2 regions of the Paenibacillus sp. KS1 genome follow, and region 2 is predicted to be linked to the other one. Evidence: predicted binding sites of a transcription regulator. Region 2 holds the regulator's gene; the other holds the start of a gene.
What was found. The regulator Rex, encoded in region 2, represses fermentation and respiration genes when NADH is low (regulators of the CRP and FNR family bind a similar motif). The targets are predictions, from matches to a motif close to TTGTGAAATATTTCACAA.
Positions count from the first base shown of each region.

Region 1 (10,624 bases), on a different contig from region 2:
TTAGACGAATGTGACAACTTTGTAAGGTGGTAGAGGGGATTGAAAGCCAATTCGATGTTGGCACGAAGAAGGGAAAGGGTATACTGTGTGTATACATGAGGATTCTGGAGCGTAAGCAAGGAGGAAGGGGCGGACACCTATGCCTGTATTAGAAGCTAAGCAATTATCCAAAGTATATGGAACAAGAGGAAACATGACCTATACGGCTCTTCAAGATATCAATCTAACGATCGACGAAGGGGAATTTGTTGGGATTATGGGGCCATCAGGCAGTGGCAAGACGACACTGTTGAACATATTAGCTACGATAGACAAGCAAACTTCTGGAGATGTGTTTATTAACGGGACGGATCCGGCGAAGCTGAGCAATCGCAAGCTGGCCTATTTTCGTAGAAGAGAACTCGGTTATGTCTTCCAAGACTTCAACCTGCTGGATACGTTAAGTATTCGGGAGAATATTATATTGCCGCTTGCTCTCGACGGCATCTCTGCTAGAGAGATTGAGCGCAGACTGTTAGAAACGGCGAACTGGCTTGGCATCGATCATATATTGGATAAGCGTACTTATGAAGTTTCTGGTGGTCAGAAGCAGCGTACGGCGATTGCACGCGCTGTCATACATCAGCCATCTCTGCTTCTTGCGGATGAGCTGACAGGCAACTTGGATTCCAAGGCAGCGAAGGATGTTATGACTGCGCTCGAAGATTTGAATGAGCGATCGAATCGTACCATATTGATGGTGACGCATGATGCTTTTGCAGCGAGTTATTGCAAACGAATCATATTTATTAAGGACGGCAGATTGTTCTCCGAACTGCGACGTGGTGCCAATCGACAGATTTTCTTCCAACACATCTTAGATTCGCTCAGCTTGTTAGGGGGGAACTTCGATGACATTCCGACAGCTCGCTACAAGTAATATCAAGGGGAATTGGCATCGATACAGCGCTTATTTTTTGAGCAGTGTATTCGCGGTAATGGTTTTCTTCATGTATGCGGCATTTATTTATCACCCTGATGTAATGAATGGACAAGTGCCCGGTGGTCATAAAGTTCGAGAAGTGATGATGCTGTGCGAGTATTTGATCATCATCTTCTCTTTTTTCTTTACGTTATACTCGAGCTCTGCATTTTTGAAATCCAGACAACAGGAATTCGGCTTGCTCACTCTATTCGGAATGACCAAGCTGCAGTTACGAAGACTCGTATTTTATGAGAACATGATTATTTCTATCCTAGCCATTGTCTTAGGAATGGGAATCGGCGCCTTTATGACGAAGCTGTTTTTAATGCTTTATCCCACATACTGGCTGTCGATACCCCGATTACTTTTTATATTGTTCCGAAGGCAATCCTTTTAACATCGGCAGGATACATGATTTTGTTTACGTGTATTACCTTATATTCCTTGAGAAAAGTAGGGCGCAGCCAAATTGTTGAGCTCATACGGGCGCATAAAGAGCCAAAATCGCCCCCTAAATTCTCATGGGTGCTCGTCGTTCTCTCTGTAATGTCGCTAGCGCTGGGATATAGTCTGGCTTATGTTACGACGATACAGTTGTTCGCCTTAACCGCATTGCCGATATTAGGATTCACGGTGCTGGGCACCTATTTCTTCTACACGCAGTTCAGTGTAGCCATTATCCGCATACTGCAGCGAAATAAGCGCGTCTATTATCGAAGAACCAATTTGCTGAACATCTCGCAAGCAGCATTCAAGCTGAAGGACAATGCCCGTGTGCTGTTCAATGTATCCATCTTGTGCGCAGTAGTATTGACAGCAACCGCAAGCTTTTATGCGTTCGATCAGACGATGAAGCGGAAGCAGTTGAATGATATGCCGCAAAGTTACGTCATCACCTGGACGAAGGACAGACAGCAGCCGATCAAACCGGATATGATAAAGGCTTGGGGGGACAGCACAAAGAACGAGATAGAACAAGATGCTGCCTTCAGATATGTTGAAGTGTATTACATGCAAGCTGAATTGTCAGAGAATTATGGAGCAATGGTTAGTGTGTCTGATTATAATCGGATCATTGCGATGGAGGGGGGACCACCCCTATCCCTTATGAACGATGAGATGGTTCTTGTTCTTCGTGAGCCCTTGAATGTGGATGAACCAAGTGATTCGAAACTATATTTGGGATATCCAGGGCCTGTAACGATCATGATTCGAGATACGTCTACAAAGGTATCCGGGCATATTCGGGAAAAGACCACAAGAAATGTAATCAATTCAGGTATAGGCGTTTACAATGTGTTAGTCGTTAGCGATGATTTGTTTGCCCCTTTTTTCGATAAGGCGCCGGCTGACCGAGCTCGATATGGACATGCATTCAATTGGTCGGATTGGGAGTATTCCTTGGCTTTAGACAAAAAGATTCGGGAGCACGTGTCGTTTAACGAAGAGGAAGATGACAGTATCAGAATCTCAAGCAGGGTGTATGATTGGAGCAGCACGAACCAAGTGTCCTCTCTAGGGATGTTCATCGGTTTGTTTATTAGTTTGTTATTTTTTATTGCGAGCGGAAGTGTCATCTACTTCAAATTGTTCACCGAACTGCAGGATGATCAGGCATACTTCAAGGGGTTAACGCGAATTGGCTTGTCGATTGTGGAGATACGCCGTGTAGTTACGTTCCAAGTAGGGCTTATCTTCTTTGCACCATGCATGGTAGGTAGCGTTCATACGCTGTTCGCCTTGAAGACATTAAGCAACATGGTCTATTCCAATATGATGGGGTATGCATTGACAGTCGTGAGCATGTTCGTTGTGATGCAGGCGCTATTCTTTTTCGCTGCACGAAAAACCTATATGAAGAAAATCCTGGAGGAAGTAGTTGTATAAATTAGGGCCAACTCTCATATTTATGTCGATCAATTCATAATTCGATCGGATTTTGTTACGGGATTGATACGATTTCTTGCTCATCTTATTGCATAATAGACTAAGAAACCTGTATGTTTATAGGTAGAGAAGGCAAGAAAGTGAGTTGACGTAATGAAAAGACGATGGCTACGCATTCGCAACTACGCCGAACACTCCAAAGTTCTTGTTGTACTGATGTTGTTGATATGCATAATCACTGCTTGCTCCAAGACAACTGAGCAGGAGCAGCAGGCAGAAGAGCAATCTAGTCCGGCTTCGAAGGTGACTGTTACTATCGAGGGCGGTTCCTATATACCGAACTTGTCAGAACGCATTGAGATTGATTGGAAGTCAGGCATGACCGTTACCGATTCCTTGAAGCAGACAGGAATTGTGAAGATCTCGGAAGAGGATGGTGCGATCATGTCCGTCGGAGATGTTGCCCTGGATACGAAGATGGGATGGGGCATCGTGGTCAATGATGAAGAACTTAGGCAGCCTACAGCGATGGAGAAGATCGTCGGCCCAGGTGATACGGTTGTTGTGTTTGTGAAGCGAATGGATGTCAAGACGAATTCCCTGCCTACTGCAGGACTGACATTGAGTATCGACGGAGGCACTACGATCCCAGAAATGACCAATACCTATGTGGTCAGCTGGAAAAAGAATATGAATGTAAACGATTTAATTGATGAGTTTGCACAAATCTCCTTGTCAGATGACGGCAAGCAAGTGCTGCACATCGGTCAGCGGAAAATGGAAAAAACGATAGACTTTACATTAAAGGTAAATGGGAAGAAGATGACGGTGGCCGAGGGGCGGAAGCTTGTTCTGCAGCCAGATGACCAGATTGAATTCATCATCACTCCATAAAGGATGCATATCCATACAGTCCTCAATGTGAGCGCGGGACGCGCGTCTCATGTTGGGGGCTTTTTTGTGTGAATATGCATGATGTGCAGGATCCTTGACAAAGAACATCATTTATAGAATTTTCCGCTCGTTTATTCATTTTCCCCGCAAATTTCTTGTGTCCTTGTTTTTGTATTGCAGATTGAGAGCGGTTTCTGGTTAACTAGAAATAGATATTTTTGTTAGTACAATGGTTCGATTTCATCAATGAACAGACAGAGGAGGATAAGCGAGATGAGTGAAACCATTCAGCAACAGGCAGAACCACGTGAGGATGAGCAGATCGTGCAGCAAGGGGTACATAACTTCAGTGCGGAAGACGAATGGGTGAAGCCAGATCGCCCTGAGTTGCTTGAACAGCTGGAATGGTTCAAGGATCAGAAGCTGGGCTTAATGATGCATTGGGGAACCTATTCCCAGCTCGGTATCGTAGAGTCGTGGGCGCTTAGTGATGTCGATGAAGAGTGGTCGCGAGATAGTGTGGATTGGGATTATGATGCCGAAGAGCTGAAGCAGCAATACTTCGATCTAAATAAGACATTTAATCCGCTGCGCTTCCAGCCTGAATTATGGGCGGATCTTGCTGTTGAAGGCGGCTTCAAGTATTTGATTTTTACGACGAAGCATCATGATGGTTTTTGCATGTGGGACACCAAAACAACAGACTATCGGATAACAGGTGCACAGACGCCATTCCATACCCATAAGTACGCAGATGTATGTAGGCATCTTTTTGATGCTTTCCGTGACAGAGGATTGGCGATTGCAGCCTATTTCTCTAAGGCAGACTGGCATACACCTACCTATTGGGCACCAGGGATGGAGCGAAGCAACCCAACGTGGCGGGGCCCGTCCTATAATCCGCAGGAGTATCCTGAATTGTGGGAGCAGTTCGTTCAGTTTACTCATGAACAGATCATGGAGCTGTTAACAGACTACGGACGTATCGATGTATTGTGGTTGGATGCTGGTTGGGTATGCAAGGAGAGCCGTGTATCTCAGGATATCCGTCTCGGAGAAGTCGTGGAGAAAGCTAGAGAGAAGCAGCCATGGCTGCTATCTGCCGACCGTACGGTTGGAGGGCCATATGAGAATATTATTACGCCGGAACAGACGATTCCAAGTGAAGCGATGAATGTTCCATGGGAAAGCTGCATTACGATGGGAACATCCTTCTCCTTCCGTTTTGAGGACAAGTACAAGACAACCCGACAACTTGTTCATATTCTGATGGAGGTAGTCGCCAAGGGAGGAAATCTGGCTCTAAATGTTGGGCCACAGCCGGATGGTCGGATTCCTGAGGGTGCGATTGCTCGCATCAAGGAACTTGGCGCGTGGATGGGCACCTATGGGGAAGCCGTCTATGGAACGCGCATCTGCGCTCCTTACTTTACACAGCGCTGCGCCTTTACACGCAAGGACGATAAGGTATATTGCACGTATTTATATCCGTCTGAAGATACTAATGTTAACGATAACATCATTCTTCCGTGTACAGACAAGGTAACGGCAATTCATTTGGTAGGGATAGATGAGAAGCTTCAATTCCACTCTGACGAAGCAGGATTGCATGTAAAGCTGCCCGCACATGAAGTAGGGGGCAAGGCACCAATTGCACATGTGTTCCGTCTCACAGCCAATTAAGTGCATTAGAAAAAATCGGTGAGGAAAGTACAATGGGTAGGGAGTAGAATGGAATGGACATGTTCCTTATTCATATCGGGAAACCGTTAGCAGTACCCTATCTGTAGAGGTAAACAGAAGTAAGGCCCTCATGCCATGAGCTTGCATGAGGGCGTTTTGTATTAGATGCGGCAAATTTCATTCGGGCACATTTCACAATGACATACTTCCCGCAGGTGTTCTAATTCGCGAATGACAATCATACCATTCTCATATTCAATAACATCGCGTTTGCGAAGATCGCTTAGCATACGATTGACGCTCTCACGAGTAGCGCCGATCATATTCGATAGATCGGTATGTGTAATTTTTTTGTTGATCAGGAGACCGCCGTCTTCTAATTCTTCACCGTAAGTATTGGACAATCTGATGAGAGTGGAGCATAGCGCGCCTGGTTTACCATACATCATTAGATCGCGGAACTTGGTCTGAGTCAGGCGGTGATGGATCCCCATCCACTTCATGAAATCAATTGAGAAGTCGCAGTGCTGGCATATGAGAATCTCAATATCCTTCTGCTCAATAAGCAATACCTCAGCTTCTTCAAGGACTTCCGCTGTGAAAGTGTGCTTTGTACTATGGAATGGATCAACTTGGCCGACCAAATCCCCAGCTTGATACATGTACAGAATTAGCTCTTTGCCTTCATCTGTAGACTTTGTGATTTTTACACGTCCGCTCTTCAGGAGGAACAGCTTATCAGATAGATCTCCTTCCCAGAAGAGATGAGAGCTGTCAGGATAGGTACGTTCTTTACCGATATTGATTAATCGTTCTACATTCTGTTCTGAGAAACAAGAGGTATTGCAGGGCTCTCCAAATTTGTCGGTGATGTTAGTCACTCTGTTCCCCTCCAATTTACATATTTCAAATTTTAGTAATTTTGACCCAAAGAATTCCATGTGACAAGTTTCACTATATGAATACGTATTACTATCATGGATGTTCCGCACGCAGTTGTCAATTTATTTACGATTAAAATTATTTACAGTTTGGTTAAATCGAGTGATTAATATCACGCCAATCAAATAAAATCGGGGAGAAATAAAAAATAAGTAAAATCAATCAGTGTTGTGAAATTAATCACATACTAACACACGAAAGATGGATACAATGAAAGTGTGAAATGATTCACAAACAATTGTAACCAACACGAACCTCAGAAAAGGACCGTAACAGAACAGCAGACACACCGTATAGAGAAACCCTTTCTTAGGTTCATTGCAAGGTATCCATGAATGGAGGCGGAGAGAATGGCGACAAAACAAGAAACGAAACCAACTGTAGAGAAAAAAACGGAGCAAGTCGATGTTACGAAGCACATTCAGCAACTGATTGACCGCGCTAATAAGGCGCAGGAAGCATTTATGGACATGAACCAAGAGCAGATCGACAAGGTCGTACAGCAAATGGCACTCGCTGGCTTGGATAAGCATATGATGCTTGCCAAGATGGCTGTTGAAGAAACGGGTCGCGGTGTGTATGAAGATAAAATTACGAAAAACATTTTCGCAACTGAATATATCCACAACTATATCAAGTATGACAAAACGGTAGGTGTCATCGAGGACAATCCGCAGGGTGCTTATATGAAGATTGCGGAACCGGTTGGAATTGTCATGGGGATTACGCCGGTAACGAACCCAACTTCAACAACCATGTTCAAGGCGCTCATCGCGATAAAGACACGCAACCCGATTATTTTCGGCTTCCATCCATCCGCTCAGAAATGCAGTGCGGAAGCAGCTCGAATCCTGCATGAGGCAGCGGTGAAATATGGTGCTCCTGAGCATTGTATCCAATGGATTGAGTATCCGTCGATGGATGCGACTAACGGCTTGATGAACCACCCTGATGTGGCGCTAATCCTGGCGACAGGCGGTGCTGGTATGGTTCGCTCCGCTTATAGCTGCGGCAAGCCTGCCTTAGGCGTTGGCCCAGGCAACGTGCCGTGCTTCATCGAGAAGACGGCTGATCTGAATCAAGCGGTAACGGATTTGATTCTGTCCAAGACGTTCGATAATGGCATGATCTGCGCATCCGAGCAAGCTGTCATCATTGAAGAGCCGATTTACGCGCAAACGAAGAAAATGATGACCGCTCAGGGCTGCTACTTCTTGAACAAGGAAGAGACCGGCAAGCTCCAAGCGATGGCAATGAAGACAGACACCTGTGCGGTGAATCCGAACATCGTGGGCCAATCTGCGAAGAAGATTGCTGAGATGGCCGGACTTCAAGTACCAGATACAACGAAGATACTTGTAGCTGAGCTGGATGGTGTGGGGCCGAAGTTCCCACTGTCTGCAGAGAAGCTGAGCCCCGTGCTTGCTTGCTACAAGGTGAAGACCGCAGAAGAAGGCGTTGACCGCGCGGCTGAAATTGTGGCATTTGGCGGTATGGGTCACTCTTCGGTCATCCACTCGAATGATGACGAGGTAATTCGTAAGTTCGCCGACCGTCTGCAAACGGGCCGCATTCTGGTCAACTCTCCTTCTACTCATGGCGCGATTGGAGACTTGTACAACACCAATATTCCTTCGTTGACACTTGGCTGCGGATCGTATGGCCGCAACTCAACTTCTTCGAACGTAACAGCGGTCAATTTGCTGAATATTAAACGGGTGGCGAAGCGTACAGTGAATATGCAATGGTTCAAGGTGCCAAATAAGATTTACTTCGAGAAGGGTGCAACGCAATACTTGGCGAAGATGCCGGATATTAGCCGTGTCATGATTGTTACCGACCCAATGATGGTGAAGCTGGGCTACGTGGAGAAGCTGGAATACTATTTGCGTCAACGCCGCAACCCAGTCGTCATTGAAGTGTTCTCGGATGTCGAGCCAGATCCTTCGACGAAGACAGTGGAACGCGGTACAGAAATGATGCTCAGCTTCGAGCCAGACTGCATTATCGCCTTGGGCGGCGGCTCGCCGATGGATGCAGCGAAGGGCATGTGGCTGTTCTACGAACATCCAGATGCTGAATTCGATAACCTGAAGCAGAAGTTCTTAGACATCCGCAAGCGTACATTCAAATATCCACGTCTTGGCCAGAAGGCGAAGTTCGTCGCAATTCCAACGACTTCGGGTACTGGTTCGGAAGTAACCTCGTTCGCGGTTATTACGGATAAGGAAAAAGGTAACACGAAATATCCGCTTGCTGATTATGAGCTGACGCCGGACGTAGCGATTATTGACCCAGAGTTCGTGTACAGCTTGCCGAAGACGGCAGTTGCTGATACGGGAATGGACGTTTTGACGCACGCGATTGAAGCGTATGTATCGGTGATGGCAAGCGACTATACTGATGGTCTGGCAATAAAGGCCATTCAGCTCGTGTTCGAGAACTTGGTGAAATCTCATCATGAAGCATGTCCGAAAGCGCGCGAGAAAATGCACAACGCATCGACACTTGCTGGTATGGCATTCGCGAATGCGTTCCTAGGCATCAACCACAGCTTGGCGCATAAATGGGGAGCGCAATACCATACTGCACATGGTCGCACGAATGCGATTCTCATGCCGCATGTCATTCGTTACAACGCGAAAAAGCCTACGAAGTACGCTTCGTTCCCGAAATATGACCACTTCGTAGCTGATGAGCGCTACGCGGAAATTGCACGCATCCTCGGTCTTCCATGCCGCACAACGGAAGAGGGTGTGAACAGCCTTATCAACGCAATTCGGGAATTGAACCGCGAACTGGGTATTCCAGAATCGTTCCAAGCAATTGGCTTCGATGCCAAGGACTTCGAATCCAATGTTGATTACTTGGCAGACCGCGCCTTTGAAGACCAATGTACAACAGCGAATCCGAAGCTTCCACTCGTAACAGAGTTGGCTGATGTATATCGGAACGCATTCTATGGACGATTTGAATAAGTAAGAATGATACGATAGCAGGGCAGTGGGCAGCGGGGGAGATCTTCCCCGCTGTCTTTGTTGTTTATCAACTACTGAACTCATTGCTTATAAAGCGGTAAACGAGTGCTAATCAAGTGCTAAGCACCTGCAAAAAGCAGGGCAGCAGTGGAGATTACAACATTTTGAATTATATTATGTGAAAAAAATCATTTGCCTAGCTTATATTGTGATAAATATCACATAATTGAAAGTGTGAAAAGAGGTACAATGAAGGCGTAGCAAGGGAGGAACGAAAAAGGTTCAGAATTCGCCTCTAAAAAACTTGCTGCATAGCCTCACTCGGCATTACGAAAAGGCAGCTATCGAACGAATGCGAAAGATAAGATAACCGCCTTGCAGCCTTTTTCGTGAAAATCATCACAAGCAATGTGAAATGGGAACGAGAACATCTTGCTGGGTGTGTGCTTTCAATTCGATTACAACACATACAGAAAAACAAACATGTATGGAGGGATTACGATGTCGGTGATGGAAAAGAACATGACAGAAACAAATGAAATGAATCCTTGGCGTGGATTCAAAGCAGGCAAATGGCAAACTCACGTGGATGTCCCGAACTTCTTGGACGGACACATCAAGCCTTACTTGGGCGATGAAGCATTCTTGGCAGGCCCAACGCAAAACACGAAGGATCTGTGGGATATCGTGAGCCAGCTCTCCAAAGAAGAACGTGAACGCGGTGGTGTATGGGATGTTGATGTTAACACGCCTTCAACGATCGTATCGCACAAACCGGGATACTTAGATAAAGAAAAAGAAAAAGTAGTAGGTGTACAAACGGATGCTCCGTTCCGCCGCTCGATTCAACCATTTGGCGGTATTAAGATGATGATCGATGCTTGTAAAGCATACGGCTTCGAAATGCCGGAAGATGTTATCAAAATTTTCACAGACATTCGCAAAACACACAACCAAGGCGTATTCGATGCTTATACATCCGACATGCGCATGGCGCGTAAAGCTGGTATTATCACAGGCTTGCCAGATGCTTACGGCCGCGGCCGCATCATCGGTGACTACCGCCGTGTAGCGCTGTACGGTATAGACTTCTTGATTAAACAAAAGAAAAACGATCTGAAGAATCTTGAGCTGGATGCAATGGATGAAGTTACTATCCGTGACCGTGAAGAAATTTCAGAACAAATTCGCGCACTCGCTGAATTGAAAGAAATGGCTGCAATGCACGGTATGGACATTTCGAAACCAGCTGTCAACGCACAAGAGGCGTTCCAAT
Region 1 is NZ_MAIS01000030.1:32,436-43,059, forward strand. Features, by position in the region: gene BBG47_RS12260 (ABC transporter ATP-binding protein) at 140-919, shown strand; gene BBG47_RS30695 (FtsX-like permease family protein) at 891-1,361, shown strand; gene BBG47_RS12265 (ABC transporter permease) at 1,382-2,851, shown strand; gene BBG47_RS12270 (hypothetical protein) at 3,005-3,745, shown strand; gene BBG47_RS12275 (alpha-L-fucosidase) at 4,019-5,428, shown strand; gene BBG47_RS12280 (Crp/Fnr family transcriptional regulator) at 5,590-6,309, opposite strand; gene adhE (bifunctional acetaldehyde-CoA/alcohol dehydrogenase) at 6,721-9,348, shown strand; gene pflB (formate C-acetyltransferase) at 9,850-10,624, shown strand, end outside.
Region 1: the regulator Rex is predicted to act here: its motif matches at 6,587-6,604, upstream of adhE (bifunctional acetaldehyde-CoA/alcohol dehydrogenase).

Region 2 (10,624 bases):
CAGAGAATATCGAGGTGCGCGCGTATTTGGCGATGTCGCACTTGCATTTAGGGAATTGTCAGGAAGCAGGACATCATTTTCAACTTATCATACCTTTGACTGACAAAAACAGCATGAAGGCCATTGCCTGCAATGCGCTTGGCTGCATTCATGCGAAGCAGCATCAGTTTGCACAGGCAGAAGCATGCTTCCTGAAGGCGCATGAATGGGATCCGGCTCTGCCGGAACCGATTATGAATTTGAAGGTATGCCAGTCCAAAAGCGGTCATTTTGAACTCGGCGGCGAGCACATGATGCATATCCAATAACATGCATGTAATATCAATGATTCATGACATCGGAGGGGAACGACTGTGTGGAAAAAATACGCACAGATGTTTCCCTCTAGTCATTTCCAAACGCCTGAACATCTGTTATGCTAAGAACAGAAATTGTGAGAGGAAAGCTATTGAGATGAGATTTGCTGTTTTGGATTTTGAGACGACCGGCAGTCAGCCGAACGATGAAATAATTCAAATTGGTTTGGTTATTCTTGGCCATGATTTGAAGATAGAACGCGAATATCATACGCTTGTGCGGCCAACTGTTCCCATACCGGAATTTATATCGCAGCTTACTGGCATTACCGAGGAAGATGTGAAGGATGCTCCGGATATTGATGATGCCATGACGGGGCTTGTTCCTTTGCTAGGGGATGTCGTACTGGTCGGCCATAATGTGGCCTTCGATTATCAATTCCTATGCAGGGCGCTGGAACAGACGGGATATTTGCCGTTCACAGGTCGTATATTAGATACAATTGAGCTGCTTCGCATCCTCTTTCCATCGCTGCCTTCCTTCCAGCTTGGTTCTGTGTCACATGAGATGGGGATTGTTCATGATCGCCCGCACCAAGCAGACAGTGATGCGCGGGCGACAGCAGATATATTTATTCGCTGCTTAGAAGCGATTGACCAGCTTCCGTTATTGACGCTACAGCGCGTCGTTGATGTGTTTGGCGATCAAGAGGAGCGGGATTTGAAATGGCTGCTTGCAGAGAAGCTTCAGGAGCGTGAGGTGTCTGATTGGACAGAAGAAGAAGGGTATTATCCGTTCCGCCAATTGACGTTGAAGCAAGCGGATTGGACAGAGACGGAGGCGCCGCGTGATTCTTCAGCAGAGAACCCGCTTAAGGGAGTAACCTTCGCTCAGTTCCTGGATCAGGTCAAGACGAATCTGGCAAGCCGCTTGGATAATTATGAGCCGCGCGAATCGCAGGAGCAGATGTTCAATGAAGTGATGGAGTGCTTCGAACAAGAGCATCACCTGCTAATCGAAGCGGGTACTGGTACCGGCAAGTCGCTTGGGTACTTGCTGCCATCCATATATCAGAGTGTTTCTCAAGAGAGCAAAGTGATTGTTAGCACACACACAATCAATCTGCAAGAACAGCTGAGACAGCGTGATTTGCCGCTCTTGGAGAAGATTGTGCCGGTTCCATTTAAGGCATCCGTATTAAAAGGCCGCAGTCACTATTTGTGTTTGAGAAAATTTGAACATAAAATAAGTAATAGAGAGTATGTACATGCACGCGATGATAGTTTGACAGCTGCCCAAATGCTGGTGTGGCTCAGTCAGACGGAGCATGGAGATGATGAAGAACTGCATTTCGTTCATAAGGGTGCAGACTTCTGGGATACCGTTGCCAGTGATAGTGATTCCTGTCTGAATCGCGCATGTCCTTGGTTCCGTCGGTGCTTCTACCACCGGGCGAAGAATGATGCGAATTTATCGGACATAATTATAACGAATCACTCCCTATTGTTTACGGACGTGATTGCGGAGCATCGTTTGCTCCCCGCATACGAGCAGCTTGTCGTAGACGAAGCACATCACTTCGAAGAAACGGCAGGCAAACATTTAGGCATTCACTTGCAATATTTTTCACTCATTCATCCGCTGACCCAATTGTTCAAAGACAGCAAGAATGGTGCGCTTGTATTGCTGCAGCAGCGTCTTCGCTTGTCAGGCAATGAAAAAGCGCTCGTATGGGCTGAAGGGATTGAGAAGCTGTTAACACAGCTTGTCGATGTTAAGGATCAATGGGATCGGCTGCATGAGCTGCTCTATCAAATGCTTCCTTCCATGAATGAAGCGGGGCAGGCGGAAGGCGGGCAAGCTGTTCTCCGGCTGCCATCTGGCAATCGTCCTGATGGATGGAGCTCCGTATCGGAGCTCGAAGGCGATATTCACACGCGTTTAAGTGATATTGTTCGTTCGGGGGAGAAGCTCGTCAATGAATGGAAGGATTATGATGATGATGAAGTGCAGGGCGTCACGGCTGATGTGACAGGTTTATTCAAGGACATAGGGCAGCTTCGCGATGAATTCCGTGAATTTATGCAAGGCAAGGATGCGGATACCGTGTACTGGATGGAAGGCAATCTCCAATACAAGCATAAATCAATGCAAATGTATGCGGTCCCTGTCGATGTAAGCGAAGCGTTGAAGCGATACTTCTTCGAGCCGAAGAAGAGCGTAATCTTAACTTCGGCTACATTGTCCGTTGATAAATCATTCCAATTCGTAGCTGAACAGCTTGGCTTGAAGGATGCGGAACGGGATGGTCGTCTAAATACGGTCATACTTCCGTCGCCGTTCAACTACCGGGAACAAGCACTTGTTGTCATCCCGCGTGACTTCCCTAGTGTGAAGGGAGCATCAGATGCCAAGTTTAACTCGACGCTGATGCAGTCCTTGGCTGATGTAGCCAAGGTAACAGAAGGACGTATGCTTGTCTTATTCACGTCATACCGCATGCTGCGGGATGTGTATGAACCGCTGAAGGAGGCGCTTAGCCTGCATGGCATTCAAGTGCTGGGACAAGGGATTGACAGCGGCAACCGAAGCAAGCTGACACGCCGATTCCGAGATCAGCCGAATTCAGTCCTGCTAGGAACGAGCAGCTTCTGGGAAGGCGTTGATATTCCAGGAGATGCGTTGACATGTCTTGCGATTGTACGGCTGCCATTCCAGCCACCGAATCATCCACTCGTGGAAGCGAAGTGCGATCGGCTGAAGCGGATGAATCAGAATCCATTCCGCAAATATTCCGTCCCACAGGCTGTAATTCGCTTCAAGCAAGGATTCGGCCGCCTTGTGCGTACGACGCAGGATAAGGGAATTGTCATCATTTATGACACTCGTGTAATAGAGACAAGCTACGGCAAACATTTTCTTTACTCGCTGCCTGGCCCAAAAATGGAGCATATGGCAACAGAACAACTTGTACCACGTATTGATACGTGGCTAGACCATAATCAAAGAGGCATTGGAGAGCGATGAGAGGGGCTTGTTCAGAATGAAAGCACTAAAGATATCAGAAGCTGTCGTTCGGCGATTACCCGTGTATTTACGTCATCTATTGGAATTGAAGCAGCGAGAAGTGCTCACAGTTTCTTCTCAAGATTTGGGACAGAAGCTGAACTTGAATCCTGCGCAAATTCGGAAGGATCTAGCGTATTTCGGCGACTTCGGCCGCAAGGGCATTGGGTATGATGTATCGTATTTGATTCAACAAATCAGACATATTTTGAAACTGGATCAAGTTATCCATGTTGGATTGGTCGGTGCAGGTAAATTAGGTCACGCACTCTGTAACTACACCGTATACTTGAAAGATAATATGAAGATCGTTGCAGTGTTCGATGCACAGGAATCCAAAATCAATACCGAGATAAATAACCTGAAAGTTCAGCCGATGTCTGACCTAATTACGACGGTACGCGAGAAGCAAATCCGTATCGGGATTATCACGGTTCCTGCTACAGAAGCTCAGTATGTAGCTGATCAATTTGTAGAGGCGGGAGTAGAAGCGATCTTGAACTTTGCGCCTGTCATTTTGAGGGTTCCTTCGAATATCCGTGTGCATACTGCCGATTTTACAACGGATTTGTTCAGTTTGGCCTATTATTTATCTGATAATGGAAAGGAAGTACCCGCCGAATGACACACCGAATCATTATTAAAAACGGCATGTTCGCCGATTTGTCTCCAACTGCGAAGCAGTCCTCATTCCATGGGTTCATGGTTGTTGAGAATGATCGCATCGTTCATATTGGATCGGAGCTGCCAGAGCAATATGCAGCAGCTGATGCTGAAATCATCGATGGCAAAGGTCTATTCTTCATTCCAGGCCTTATTAATACACACGGGCATGCTGCAATGTCTCTGCTTCGTGGGTATGGGGATGACTTGGCGCTTCAGACATGGCTGCAGGAGAAAATGTGGCCAATGGAAGGCAAGTTCACGGCCAATGATGTCTATTGGGGAACTGCTCTGTCTGTGATCGAAATGCTGAAGGGCGGTACAACAACCTTCGTAGATATGTATGACTACATGGACGAAGTAGCGAAGGTATGTGAGCAATCCGGTATCCGTGCATCGCTTATGCGCGGTGCGATTGGCTTATGCCCAGAGGATGTACAGCGCGAGAAGCTGAACGAGGCGATTCAATTCGCGAAGGATTGGAATGGGAAGGCAGATGGCCGCATTCGTACGATTATGGCGCCGCATGCTCCATATACTTGTCCTCCAGCCTTTATTGAGAGCTTCGTACAGGCTGCTCATGATCTGGATTTGCCATTGCACACGCATATGTCAGAGACAAAGGCAGAAGTTGAACAGAATGTGAAGGATTATGGACTGCGTCCGGTTGCGCATTTGGAGAAGCTCGGATTCTTCTCCCGTCCTTCCTTCGTTGCGCATGCTGTCCATTTGACGGACGAAGAGATTGAGACGCTTGCGAAGTATCAAGTTGCGGTGTCCCACAATCCAGGAAGCAACCTTAAGCTTGCGAGCGGTGTCGCTCGTGTTCCTGAGATGCTGCGTGCGGGTGTTGTTGTATCCTTGGGAACGGACGGTGCAGCAAGCAACAACAATCTGGATATGTTCGAAGAAATTCGCCTTACGGCCTTGATTCATAAAGGGGTGTCCGGCGATCCAACTGCGGTTCCTGCTGCAGAGGCGCTGCGCATGGGTACGATCTATGGCGCGCAGACCATTCGTCTTGACGATATTGGAGCGCTTGAAGTAGGCATGAAGGCTGACTTCGTTGCGGTAGATATTGATCAGCCTCATTTCCTGCCACATACCGACTTGGTATCCCACATGGTATATTCAGCGTCTGCGAAAGATGTCAAGCATGTATGGGTTGACGGCAAGCAGGTTGTGAAGAATGGGGAATGTTTGACGATGGATGAAGAACGAATCCTTCGCGAGGCGCAGCAATGCTTTGATGGCTTGCTGGCAAGATAGGCAGGAGGAGAATTCATGCAGAGAAGACGCGTACGCCGGAGGTCGCATTGGAAGTGGTTGATTCCGGTACTCGTTCTCTTATTTCTAGTCGGATTGTTCTTCGCCACTTATCAGTATGTGCAATACATCAATAAGGACGAACGGGTCAAGGAAGCGGAAATAATAAAGCGGGCGAATGAAGCAGTGAAGCTCGTAAATGTGACAGAAGTGGAGAAGGGTGTATGGGATCAAGTCGTATACATGGTGCGGGGAACTGACGAACATGGTAAGGAGCAGACCGTGTGGGTACTCCCTGATAAGGTAACTCCTATGGCGGAATCAACCTCTAAAGAGACGATTCAAGCCCAGATAGAAGCCCAATATCCGGATGCGGATGTAATCCGCATTACGCCAGCATTTAAGGATGATCAATATGTATGGCAGGCATTGGTCAAACGCAAGGATGAACAAGGGGTTGTTCATTACTTCTATCATTTCTATTCATTTGCGAATGGTTCCTCAATAGGGGATGTCTATACGCTGCCTAATAAATAACGTATTCAATGTTAGCCAATAACGAGTAATAGGCGATTTTGCAGCGCTGCTGCTTTGCATATGACGTACATATTGTACGCTATGCGAAGCAGCAGCGCTTTTTGTATTGGAGTAAATCCATTTCGATGGCAATCATGGTACACATTACATCCATAGTTGAAGTGACATATGTGATATACTCTTGATATATCAGAAAGAGATTACTAGGGGTATTGATATATATTTGCAACAGGAGGTTTCAGCATGGCGAAAAAGATTCGAATCATGCCTACTTTGCTCATTATGGTCACGACAGCTGTTGCACTATTTGGAGGTTGGACACTGTATGAACGTAATTTCGTGAAGCAGCCTGTGGAACGAGTATTGAAGCAGCATGCTGAAATTACGCAGTATGATGTTCAATGGTATCCTGATGCGCTGCAAGTGAAGCTGAAGAGCAAGGATGGCACCAATATTAGCAGCCTGATTGAAAGAGTGTCGGACGAGCTGCAACAGAATTCGAGCGGGAAAAAAGTACAATTGGAATACTTGAATGATGAGAGCACGCCGCTTATCGATAAGTTATGGTCACGTGCAATGTTCGACATTGCAGATGCAATGGTACATCAGAAATACAGCGATATTCCTGTTAGGTTGAAGGAACTGCAGCAGCAAAATCCAGGTATTCAGATCCAAACGGAAATGGATTCACGATATGTGTATATTCAACTCAAGGATGAGAAAGGAAGCAAGACCGTATTGCTTCCTTTGCAAGCATCGCCTGTGGGGGTATGGCCTAATGAAAAAGCAACGGCAATCCGTTCGTAGTTGGGAATTGGCATTAGGGATCGTAATCCCAGCGATATTATTTGTCAGTTATCTTGGAGTTAATATATGGCCGGTCATCGCGGCAGTTGCCGCGATCAGTGCTCTTCTGCTGTTTGTAAATCGCAGAGGACAAGCTGGCTTGGCGCGTTCGTCAGGGCGTGCGAAGTCAGGCAATAATCAGATTAGTGAAATGAGCTTCGAGCGTATTGGCGGGCAGGATAGAGCCAAGAATGAATTGATTGAAGCTCTTGATTTTCTGGTACGGCCAGATGACATTCGTAAATTCGGGATTCGTCCAATGAAAGGAATATTGTTAACTGGCCCCCCAGGAACGGGGAAAACGTTAATGGCGAAAGCATCTGCTCATTATGCAGACGCGATATTTATTGGTGTGTCAGGCAGTGAGTTTGTTGAGATGTATGTCGGTGTCGGAGCGGGACGTGTACGAGAGCTGTTCAAGGAAGCAAGACAGCGTGCAGAGAAAGAGAAAAAACAAAATGCAGTTATCTTCATTGATGAAATTGATGTGATCGGCGGCAAGCGTGAAGGTGGACAACAAAAAGAGTATGATCAAACGCTCAACCAGCTGTTGACGGAGATGGATGGACTGTACGCAGATGAGTCACCGCGTATTCTGGTAATGGCGGCCACGAACCGTAAAGAGATGCTGGACAGTGCATTGCTGCGCCCAGGCCGTTTTGATCGTCATATCCAAGTAGATATGCCGGATAAGAAGGGACGCAAGCATATTTTGGAGCTGCATGCTACGAATAAGCCACTGGCGGAAGAAGTAAGTCTGGAGCAAATCGCAGAAGAAACGTTCGGCTTCTCAGGCGCTCAATTAGAGAGCGTCCTGAATGAGGCGGCTATCTATGCAATGCGTCAGGAGCAAGAGGCGATTACGATGGAGCATCTCTCGCTTGCGATTGATAAGACGTTAATGGGAGAGAAGAGTGATCGAGAGACGAATGAGGAAGAACGACGCCGGGTGGCGATTCATGAACTTGGACATGCGATAGCCGCAGAGCTTGTCCGGCCGGGAAGCGTATCTCAAGTTGCGTTAAGCCCTCGCGGCCAAGCATTAGGCTATGTTCGACATCAACCACAGGGAGATCGTTACCTGTATACAAAGCCATTTCTTGAGGAGCAAATCATCATTGCGCTGGGCGGATCGGTAGCAGAGGAGTTGTTCTACGGCAACCGCAGTACGGGCTCACAGGGGGACTTCGATCAAGCACTCAACATTGTAGAGACGATGGTGAATGCAGGATTGACGGATCTCGGCATTGTCCGTTTGAAACATCTCTCACCAGATGTCTTGACAAAAGAAACGCAGACGATTATGGTAGATTTGACCTATCGAACGCGTGAATTGTTGGAACAGCACCGAGATGCTTTTGAGCGATGTTTGCAGCGTCTATTGGAAGAGGAATTGGTGAACGGAGATACGTTCCGGTGTCTGTTATGTGACAAGAAACAATTACCAGCGTGATTTCACGCTGGTTTTTCTTTTTTGCTCTCATATTCATGATAAGATAAGGTGAGGTACCTATGCACTGATAACGAAACCATCATCTCGGGTACACTATGCAGAGCATAGCAACAGGAAAGGTGGAAGAAACCATGTTTTTCAAAAAGATCGGCGTCATCGGCGGCGGTACAATGGGCCAAGGCATTGCAGAAATGCTTGCTGTCAAAGGCTTGGACGTGCTGTTGGTGGAGCAATCGCCGGAGAAGCTGGACCACGCGTATGAAATGATTGAAACGAGCCTGGATAAGCAGCTTGAAAAATGGGCAATCACACAGGCCGAAAAAAAATTAATTCTTTCGCGCATACATAAAGTGACGCATCTGGCGGAACTAAGTGCATGCGATATGGTAATTGAAACAATATCTGAAGATCTGGAAGCGAAGAAATTGGTCTTCGCTGAACTGGATCGCGTATGTCCAAGCAGCATTATCTTGGCGAGCAACACATCAACACTGTCCTTGACAGAAATGGCAAGCTCAACGAAGTATCCTGAGCGTGTTATTGGCATGCACTTTATTCATCCGGTCTCCAAAGTCGATCTCGTGGAAATTATCCGCGGGTTGAAAACTTCTGACACTACTTTCAATGAAACAAAACGTTTCGTTGAAGAAGTTGTGCAAAAGAAAGGCATCATGGTATATGAGTCGCCAGGCTTTGTGACTTCACGCATGATCTGCCTTCTCATCAATGAGGCATTGCATGAATTGCAAGAAGGCGTCGCTTCTGCAGAAGATATCGACAGCGCAATGAGAATCGGATATAATTTCCAATACGGGCCGCTTGAAATGGCTGACCGTTTCGGCTTGGATTCCATACTTGCAGCGTTGGAGCGCATGTTCCGCGAGTTCGGCGATATTAAATATCGTCCGTCCGTATTGTTGAAAAAAATGGTGCGCGCAGGCCACCTCGGCGTGAAATCGGGCGTCGGATTTTTCAAGTATGATAAGGATGGGGATAGACTATGAAAATACTCGTAATCAATGCAGGCAGCTCCTCACTTAAATATCAGCTGTATGATATGCAGGAAGAATCGGTACTGGCAGCAGGCCGTGTAGAACGTATCGGAATGGATTCCTCCATTCTCATTCACGAACCGCATCACACGGATGAAATTACAGAAGTAAGCGAAATTCTTGACCATACGATTGCGATTCGTAAAGTATTGGACAAGCTGACAGATGCTAAGGTTGGCGTAGTTAAGACGATCAATGAGATTGAAGCTGTTGGACACCGTGTCGTTCACGGCGGTGAATCGTTCAGCAATTCCGTATTGGTTGACTCCGAAGTCAAAGCGGAAATCCGTCGTCTGTTCGATTTGGCTCCGCTGCATAACCCTGCTCACATGATGGGAATTAAGGCAGTAGAAACGAACTTGCCGGACGTACCGCAAGCCGTTGTATTCGATACTGCTTTCCATCAAACGATGCCTAAGAAGGCATACATGTACGCGATCCCGAAGGTGCTCTATAAGAAGCACAAAGTTCGTCGCTACGGCTTCCACGGGACTTCCCACAACTATGTAAGCCAACGTGCGGCCGAAGTTGTTGGACGCCCGCTCGAAGACTTGAAGATCATTACTTGCCATATCGGTAATGGCGGCAGCTTGACAGCGGTTGAAGGCGGCAAATCGATCGATACTTCGATGGGGATGACTCCGCTTGAAGGCTTGATGATGGGTACGCGCAGCGGTGACTTGGATCCAGCTGTCGTACCATTCACAATGATGAAGGAAGACTTGACGGTCAACGAAGTCAACTCCATGTTGAACAAGCATAGCGGCTTGCTTGCAATCTCTGGCTTGTCCAGCGACATGCGTGAAATTACGGATGCAATGGCTGAGGGCGAACCAAATGCTACTTTGGCATTCGAAATGTATGTATATCGCCTGCGCAAGTACATCGGTTCATATGCTGCAGCGATGGACGGCGTAGATGTGATCGTATTTACGGCAGGTGTGGGTGAGAACTCCATCGTAATCCGTGAAGCAACATGCGAGAAGCTGACGTTCTTGGGCGTTGAAATTGATCCGGAGCTGAATAAGATTCGTTCGAAAGAGCCGCGTCTCATTTCGACTCCGAATTCCAAGGTTCAAGTTCTTGTCGTTCCTACGAACGAGGAGCTTATGATTGCACGGGATACTTACCGCCTTGTACAAGAATCGAAATAATTAATGCGTAAGGGAGAGAGCGATCGATGACGACGACTTGTGTCATCCGCGAAGTTAGCCGTCATGTGGGCGAAGAAGTCCGCATGGGGTGCTGGCTGCACAACAAGCGTTCCAGTGGCAAGATTCAATTCCTGCAGCTGCGTGACGGTACTGGATTTATCCAGGGTGTTGTAGTAAAAAGTGAAGTGCCGGAGGAAGTCTGGGAAGCGGCGAAGAGCTTAACACAAGAGAGTTCCTTGTATGTAACCGGGACAGTTCGTGAAGAGCCACGTTCCAAGTCCGGTTTTGAA
Region 2 is NZ_MAIS01000023.1:55,875-66,498, reverse strand. Features, by position in the region: gene BBG47_RS10150 (tetratricopeptide repeat protein) at 1-308, shown strand, start outside; gene dinG (ATP-dependent DNA helicase DinG) at 454-3,324, shown strand; gene BBG47_RS10140 (redox-sensing transcriptional repressor Rex) at 3,341-3,988, shown strand; gene BBG47_RS10135 (amidohydrolase) at 3,985-5,295, shown strand; gene BBG47_RS10130 (hypothetical protein) at 5,311-5,829, shown strand; gene BBG47_RS10125 (quinolinate synthase) at 6,073-6,636, shown strand; gene BBG47_RS10120 (AAA family ATPase) at 6,608-8,128, shown strand; gene BBG47_RS10115 (3-hydroxyacyl-CoA dehydrogenase family protein) at 8,260-9,132, shown strand; gene BBG47_RS10110 (acetate kinase) at 9,129-10,334, shown strand; gene asnS (asparagine--tRNA ligase) at 10,361-10,624, shown strand, end outside.